2 regions of the Pantoea sp. X-Soil-MYKO-1785 genome follow, and region 2 is predicted to be linked to the other one. Evidence: predicted binding sites of a transcription regulator. Region 2 holds the regulator's gene; the other holds the start of a gene.
What was found. The regulator PurR, encoded in region 2, represses purine synthesis genes. The targets are predictions, from matches to a motif close to CANGCAAACGTTTGCNTG.

Region 1 (4,341 bases), 1.4 Mb from region 2:
GGCTGGGGCTGGGCGGCGGTCAGGTGAACATTGGCGTCGGCGGCAGCGTGGCACGCACCATCATGCCGCAGGTGATTAACCAGTTTCATCGTGAATACCCGCTGGTGAAGGTGCGCATCGTCGAAGGGCAGCTGGTGTCGATGGTACATGAGCTGCGGCAGGGTGCGCTCGATTTCACCATCAATACTTACGATCAAAGCCATCTCGATCAGGAGTTGATGTATGAACGCATGATGGAGCGTGAGTACAAAGTGGTGGTGCGTAAGGGCCATCCGCTGGAAAAAGCCCGTTCGCTGGCCGAATTACAGCAGGCTGACTGGACCATGCCGACGCCCAAGGGCAGCTATTATCGCCTGCTGCACGATCTGTTCGACGAACGCGGCATGGCACCGAAAATCGTGGTGACCTGTGAAACCTTTATGGCCTGTACCAGCCTGGTGGCGCAAAGCGATTTCATCAGTATTTTATCGGTGGATGTGATCGACGATCCGATTCTCGGCCGGTCGCTGGTGGCGCTGACGCTGGATGAGCCGTTGCCCAAAGCGATGTTTTATCTGATTCAGCGTAAGGATACTGCGCTGACCCCGATGAGCAGTTATATGGCGCAGTTATTTCGCCGTTATTGCCAGCGCTGAGCGGCAGCGTTCTTTCATCGTCTACACTTGGTGTATTCGCGTAAACGTGAGTTCAACCCACAATCGGAGGTGACGATGCAAGTCTGTCCATATCTGTTTCTCTATGGTCGCTGTGAAGAGGCAATCGGGTTTTACCTGCAGGCCACAGGCGGGAAACTGCTGGAGAAAATGACCTTTGGCGACATGCCAGAGCAGGGCGAGCAGGTCGGCGATCAATCCGCGCCGCCACAGCCGCCGGAAAAAATCATGCACGCACATCTGCGCATCGGTCAGGGAGAGTTGATGCTGAGCGACGGTAACACCCAGAAGCCGCCTGCGTCCGATCATGCTGGTTACGCGGTCAGCCTCGCCACCACTGACGCGGAGCAGGGTAAAACCTGGTTTGAGAAACTGTCAGTGGGCGGTAAAGTGACGACCCCGTGGCAGGAGACGTTCTGGTCGAATGGATTTGCGATGTTTATCGATAAATTCGGCATTCCATGGCGCATTAACGTGGTGAAACCGCAGGAATAATTGCGTGGATTAGCCGATCGGCGCCGGCAACAGCGGCGCCGTTTTCAGGTCACAGTCACTGTGGCCAGCTTTGCAGCCAGCCACGTGCTTATCAGAAGTTGTAACCCGCTACCAGATAGTAACCCCAGCCGGTCGATTTCACTTCAAACGGACCGTTGCCGAAATTCAGCTCCTGCCCATCCGCCCACTGACCGCCATTGTGGAAATAACGCGCCACGGCCGAAAAGTGCCAGTGATCGTAACCCAGCGACAGGATGTGACTGGAGGCGATAGAGTTGCTGGTGCGCGACGATCCGCCTTTCTCGTTAAGATCGGAGCCCCAGTCAAAGTTGGTAAAGCCTACATAGCCAAGGTTACCGCCCCACAGCGTGGTGATCGGCACGAAATATTTCACCTTGAAGCGATAGCCATCCCAGCTGTTTTCATTCGCGGCGCCGTAGTTTTCCCACTGGTATTTGGCATAAACGTTGAGTGACAGGCCCACATCGCTGTGGGTATCGATATCGGTGCCCAGACCCATGTACCAGGTGTTCTGGCGGTTATCGCTGTTACGGCCCATGTCGTAAATGTAGTTATTGGCGAAATACCACTCTTTGAACGGTCCAAACGCCAGGCTGGTACCGGTCAGTTTGTCGATTGAGAAGCGCGGTTCAATCTCCATAAACATCGGAGAACCGTGGTCAAAGATACCGTTGGCGTTGCTGTTACCGACGCCGAAGAAGTTGGTCAGATCGAGATAACCATAAAAATCGAACCAGTCTTTTTTGGCAAACGCTTCATATTCCAGATAAACGTCGTTGTTGAACTGTGGCCCAAAGCGGGTGTGGTAGCTGCCCACCACGTTTACGCTCTGATGCCACCAGTCGGACAGGTATTGCGGATCGCTATCAGCGGCTTGCGCAACACCTGTCCAGGAACATGCCAGCACGGCACCTGCTATCAACGTTTTGAATTTCATTATCATTAACCACATGCTTTTGACCGCTGCACAGCAGGCGCAGTCAGAGAGAAGTCGATCCCTGGGTGGGGAGTGAGTTATTCAGGACAAAACAGCCAGTTTTCAGCTCGCGTAGCGTGCCTGCAACACAGCGATAGAAAATAGATTTTGCTCACGTTTGTCAAAAAGTGTTGCATTACAATTCAGTGAAAATGTGATGCGCTTCACAATAATGGCAGTAAGCGAACGGAACCAGGCAACCGTTTACGTTGTCTGGTTCGTGATCAAATGGGCGGGATCAGGGAAAAGTGACGCGGACCTGCAAACCACAAATGGCACCCTGTGGCGTCAGGCAATTGGAGAGGGCGACCTGAATCTGATGCTTCTGCGCGACGCTGCGCACAATCGATAAGCCGAGGCCGCTGCCCTGCGCCTTAACGTCAGGCGAACGGGTGAATCGGTCAAAGGCGCGTTCAATAAAGGCTTCCGGCATTCCCGGTCCGTTATCGACGATATCGACCACCGTCCGGCCCGCCACCCGATGCAGCAGAACATCCACCAGGCTGCCTTCCGGGGTGTGCAACATGGCGTTACCAATCAGGTTATCAAACAGGCTGCGCAGTTCAGACCGACTGGCCTGCAGACGATACTGGGTCGAACCATTAAAGCCGATATCAATGCCGCGTTTATCCGCCACCACCATTAACTGTTCAATGCTCTCTTTCAGCAGATCTTCCAGTTCAATTTGCTCAATGCTGGCGACCACACTTTGATCTTCCTGACGTGACACGTTCAGTAACTGGGTTACCAGATGCCGGGTGCGCGTCACGCCCGCTTCGAGCTGACTGAACTGCCGGCTGGCCTCGCCAGGCTGAATATGCTGCCGCAGGTTCTCCAGCTGCAACGTGACAGCGGTGACCGGCGTACGCAGTTCATGGGCGGCATCTTCGAGGAACTGCCGCTGCGACGACCAGGCCTCACGCAGCTTGTTCAGCAACGAGTTATACGCGGCGACCAGCGGCAGGATCTCATCCGGCAGCCCTTCGGGTGAGACATTGTGCGGATGGTGCGTCTCCTGCGCCGCAATCTGCCGCGAGGCGACCTGCAGATCGCGGGTGATCTTGCGGACCACCAGCCAGATCACCAGCAGCGATAGCGGCATCATCAGGATCAATGGAATGATCGCCGCCAGCGCCCGTTTTACCATCAGCGCTTTCATGTAGCTGAGATTGTGCATCACCTGAATGGTCTTGATCTCACTGCCAGGCTGGCCCGGTCGGGTGTAGATGCGCCATTCACAGTCATCACAGTGCCCTACGTCTACATCACGGTAACCGCGCTGGGTTTGCAGCGGCGCGTGCAGTTCCGGCCATGAGCTGGCGCGCAGCCGGCCCTGGTTATCCCACAGCTGTACCACAAAGGCGCTCTTGGCTTTATCAGGCGTGATCAATGGTGTCAGCGCCGGCATCTGTTTGTTGGTGGACCAGGCATCAGCGATTTTCGACAGCTGATCGTCCTTCATGGTGCCCATCATATCGCCGTAGCAGCTGAAGAAATACCAGGTGACGCCGCCGATCATCAGCAGATGAATAATCAGCAGCGTACTGAGTAATTTATTGCGCAATGAGCGCATAAAGGGGAACGATTTCATATTGCCGGCACCCGCCAGCCCAGTCCGCGGACGTTACGAATCGCGTCGTTATCCAGTTTGCGCCGCATCCCGTGAATCAGCACATCGACCGCGTTGCTGCTCACTTCGTCGCCCCAGCCGTAAATGCGATTCTCCAGCTGCTCGCGAGAAAGAATGGCACCCGGACGCTCCAGCAGAGCATAAAGCAGGGCATATTCACGCGCGGTCAGCTGCTCGCGCTGGCCCTTATACAGCACTTCACGGGTCATCATATCCAGCTGCACGTCGCCACTGCCGAGCACCGAGTCGGCCGCACCGTGGCGACGTCGGGTAATCGCCCGCATCCGGGCCAGCACTTCCTGTAAATCGAACGGTTTAAGCAGGTAATCGTCAGCGCCGCTGTCGAGCCCCTGCACCCGCTGCGCCACGGTATCGCGTGCCGTCAGAATCAGCACCGGCGTGGAATCGCCGCGCCCGCGCGCCCGGCGCAACACCTGCAATCCGTCATCACGCGGCAAGCCGAGATCCAGCAACACGCAGCTGTAGCCGCCTTCGCTCCAGGCATTATGGGCAAAAACGCCATCGCGTACCCAATCTACCGACCAGCCCGCGCCCTCTAAAGCCTG
Region 2 (4,341 bases):
TACCAGCGCCTGCCAGCTAACGGCTGCGGCACAGACGCCGATCGCCTGAACAAAGCGCAGCGCCAGCATCAGATAAATATCATTGACCCACAGCATACCGGCGCAGCCGACGGCAAACAGCGCCAGACCGGCCAGCAATACCGGCTTGCGGCCGATGCGGTCTGACAGTGGTCCCCAGAACAGCTGACCGCAGGCAAATCCCGCCAGGAACAGGCTCATACTGGCGCTGATCAGGCCGGGTGAGGTGTTAAAGGTTTGCTGCATCGCGCCAAAGGCGGGCAGGTACATATCGGTGGCTAAAAAGCCCAGCATGCTCAGCAGAGCGAGATACGGCATAAATCCTTTTGACGGTGACATCTGATTCTCATTTTGCAGGTTGAACGCGGCAGAGTGTAAAAGGTGCGTTTGCCGCTGTGAAACGCTAATATTTGCCGGTTGCTGTTAAAAAATTTGAAGGCAGATTATGTGGTCAGAATATGCTTTAGAGGTGGTGGATGCGGTGGCGCGCGGTGGCAGCTTCAGCGCCGCGGCGCAGGAGCTGCATCGGGTGCCGTCAGCTATCAGCTACACCGTGCGTCAGCTGGAAACGTGGCTGGCGGTACCGCTGTTTGAGCGCCAGCATCGCGAGGTGGTATTAACCCCCGCCGGCGAGCATTTTGTCCGGGAAGGGCGCAGCGTTATCAAAAAAATGCTCGCCACCCGCCGCCAGTGTCAGCAGCTGGCTAACGGCTGGCGTGGACAGCTGAGTATTGCGGTCGACTGCATCGTCAAGCCGCAGCGCACCCGGCAGTTAGTCAAGGATTTTTACCGCCATTTCCCCGACATGGAGTTGCACATCAGTTATGAAGTGTTTAACGGCGTCTGGGATGCGCTGGCCGATGATCGGGTTGAAGTGGCTATCGGTGCCACTCAGGCGATACCGGTCGGCGGACGCTTTGCCTTTCGCGACATGGGGACGCTCAACTGGCGTTGTGTGGTGGCGCACCACCATCCGCTGACCGGGGTGAGCCAGATTGACGACGACACCCTGCGCAGCTGGCCGTCGCTGGTGCTGGAAGATACCTCGCGCGCGCTGCCGCGCCGGATGACGTGGACGCTCGACAATCAGCGTCGGCTGGTGGTGCCGGAATGGCAGACCGGACTGGATTGCGTGCTGGAGGGATTGTGCGTGGCGATGGTGCCTGGGCATCTGGCGCGGCCATTACTGGACAGCGGAGCGCTGGTAGAATTAACGTTGCCGGTCGCGTTTCCGGACAGTCCCTGTTGCGTAAGCTGGGCGGAAGATCGCGCATCACCGGCAACGGGCTGGTTACTCAGCTATCTGGGTGATGCGCAAACGCTTAATCAGGAGTGGTTAAGCGAAGATTAACGGCGGTAGTCGCGGAACGGACCGTCAGCCACCGAACGGCGTTCAATCAGCGTTGGGTGTACTTCGATGGTCTGAGAAATCTCACGTTTACTGGTGATGCGATCCAGCAACATCTCCAGCGCTTTCTCACCCAGTTGCGCTTTTGGCTGATGCACCGTGGTCAGCGCAGGCGCAAAGTAGCGCGCGTTGCGCACATTGTCATAACCGATCACCGAAATGTCCTGCGGCACCCGCAATCCCATCTCATCGGCGGCGCAAATCGCGCCCATCGCCATGATATCGCCCCCGCAGAACACCGCAGTCGGACGCTGTTTCTGCGACAGGATCTGCTGCATCGCCTGATAGCCCGACTCCGGCTCGAAGTCGCCCTGCACGATCCATTCGGCACGCGGCTGAATGCCTGCTTCTTCCAGCGCCTTGAGGAAACCCGCGTGACGTCCGCCGCCGGTGTTGCGTTCCATCTGGCCGGGAATCGCGCCAATATCACGGTGACCGCGCTCAATCAGATAACGTCCGGCCAGGTAGCCGCCCTGAAAGGCATTATCCAGCACCGTGTCGGTGAAGTCAGCGCGTGATTCACCCCAGTCCATCACCACCATCGGGATATTGCGATTCTCTTCCAGCATCTTTAACAGATCGTCCGGATACTCAGAGCACATCACCAGCAGTCCATCGACGCGCTTCTGCGCCATCATGCTGAGATAGGCACGCTGCTTTTGCAGGTCGTTGTGCGCATTGCCCAGAATCAGGGTGTAGCCTTTATCGAAGCAGTGATTCTCCACCGCTTCAATAATTTCAGCAAAGTAGGGCGCTTCGCTGGAGGTTGCCAGCAGGCCCAGCGTTTTGGTGTGATTCACCTTCAGGCTGCGCGCCACCGCGCTCGGTGAATAGTGCAGTTCCTGAATCGCCTGCCAGACCGCGTTGCGCGTCTCTTCAGCGACAAAACGCGTTTTGTTGATGACGTGCGAAACGGTGGTCGTTGAGACGCCGGCGCGTTTTGCCACATCTTTAATTGTTGCCATTAAAATCGGACTCCAGGGCTTATCTAACGCAATGATAAGCATAATGTTAAACGTTTGCGTCTGCTCAGGGTTTTCCCCGCAATTATGCAGCTTTTCTGACCGGTAAACAGGCGTCTGGCGGGTAATGAGCGCCTGAAAAGGAGAGCAAACGGAACCGGGATTGCGCGCGTTGCGCAACAAAGGCAGGATTCTAACAAGGCTGAACGGATAAAACGAGATTTTTACCAGCCCCTATGGGAAAATGGCTTATCCCTACAAAATATGTGACTAAGGAGCGCTAAATGAGTACTGATTTGAAACTGGCCCTGATGACTACCGTCGGCTGTCTGCTGATGATCGTCGCCTTTAGCTTTACAGCGGTGCTGCACTAATGAAAAAGCCGGGCATCGCCCGGCTTTTCTCTGTTTGATTTTCGCGTAGCGAAGCCGCTTAACGAATGGTTTTCGGGGTCATTACCCGCCGCGCGCCGATGTAGTGGCGCTGCCAGTAATCTTCACCCAGCGCACTGATCTGAATATCTTTGCCGGTGCGAGGTGACTGAATAAATTTGCCGTTGCCGAGATAAACCCCAACGTGATCGGCGGTGCCGCGACCATTAATCCGGAAGAAGACTAAATCGCCTTTCTCCAGCGACTCGCGTTTTACCGGCGCGGCGTCGCGCAGGTGGTACATCTCATTGGCGGTACGCGGGATCTTAAACTTGACCAGATCTTTATAGGCGTACCAGACTAGGCCGCTGCAGTCGAAACCGGTGTGCGGTGAGGTGCCGCCCCACTGATAGGGTTTGCCCAGCTGGCCCATCAGCTTGGTCATCGCCGTCTCACGCGCTTTCTGGTAGCGCTGACGATGTGACTTGCTCATTTTAATGGTGCCGATGTCACTGCTGCTGGCGTCTGCGGTTTTGAGCGTACGCTGATGGCCGTAACGTTTTTTACTGGCGGTTTTGAGTGGAGTTTTGCTTTTCTTTGCGGAAAGATGGCTGGCGCTGAGTTCGCTTTTTTTCTGTTTTTTGAGTTTGAGCTTCTGGATCGGGCTGACGCGTGTTTTCTTCGCCGACGTTTTCAACGGGCGACGCTTGCGGCGCTCATCTTCGCGCGCACTCTTTTTCTCTGCTTTATGCGAACTGACATTCACCGGCGCCTGCGGGGAAGCAGAAGCGATGTTGAAGAACAGTTGCGCAAAGGCAAGGATGAAAAGCGTAATGATTAAACGCATAGTCCGGTTTTAGTTAAGTTGTCAGGGCCACTACGCACCACGACAAAGTTGGGAATAATCTGATCCAGGATCAGTGCCGAAGCCATTCTAGTCCAGTTCGCCTGAAAACCGTAACGCCTTTTTTTATTAATCTTTCGGACACGCACAGTTGTGTCGAAAATGAGCATTTTCAGCATCTTATATCTACAAAACTATTGCAAATTATTAATATGTTACCTGCGGTTAATAATCATGGGTTAACAGGGCCGAAAACAGGAGTTAACAAACATGGCGATTTAATCGGGCAACGGCCAAAATCTCGTTTTCAGTCCTGGGGCGAAGTCGCTACAATAAACAAACACGAAGTAATGAATTAAGGAAGGCAATTATGAGTACTGTAGAAAAAATTCAGCGCCAGATCGCAGAAAACCCGATCCTGCTGTACATGAAAGGTTCCCCGAAACTGCCAAGCTGCGGTTTCTCTGCGCAGGCGGTTCAGGCGCTGTCAGCCTGCGGTGAGCGTTTTGCTTACGTGGATATTCTGCAGAACCCAGACATTCGTGCAGAGCTGCCGAAATATGCCAACTGGCCAACCTTCCCGCAGCTGTGGATTGATGGCGAACTGGTCGGCGGATGTGACATCATCGTTGAGATGTTCCAGCGCGGTGAACTGCAGTCGCTGATTAAAGAGACCGCAGAGAAGTTTAAAGAAGCGGAATAAAACAAAAAGGCCGACATCGCGTCGGCCTTTTTCAT

Region 1: a site for PurR is predicted at 2,339-2,356, ahead of AC6I8D_RS01575 (nucleoside-specific channel-forming protein Tsx). Genes of this name have one in related genera too.

What each region holds. Positions count from the first base shown of each region.
Region 1 covers NZ_AP036000.1:352,256-356,596, forward strand. Annotated here, with positions in the region: gene AC6I8D_RS01565 (LysR family transcriptional regulator) at 1-635, shown strand, start outside; gene yjdN (VOC family metalloprotein YjdN) at 711-1,148, shown strand; gene AC6I8D_RS01575 (nucleoside-specific channel-forming protein Tsx) at 1,240-2,106, opposite strand; gene AC6I8D_RS01580 (sensor histidine kinase) at 2,384-3,736, opposite strand; gene AC6I8D_RS01585 (response regulator) at 3,733-4,341, opposite strand, start outside.
Region 2 covers NZ_AP036000.1:1,796,004-1,800,344, forward strand. Annotated here, with positions in the region: gene punC (purine nucleoside transporter PunC) at 1-357, opposite strand, end outside; gene punR (DNA-binding transcriptional activator PunR) at 464-1,369, shown strand; gene purR (HTH-type transcriptional repressor PurR) at 1,366-2,391, opposite strand; gene cydH (cytochrome bd-I oxidase subunit CydH) at 2,673-2,762, shown strand; gene AC6I8D_RS08365 (C40 family peptidase) at 2,821-3,606, opposite strand; gene AC6I8D_RS08370 (Grx4 family monothiol glutaredoxin) at 3,971-4,306, shown strand.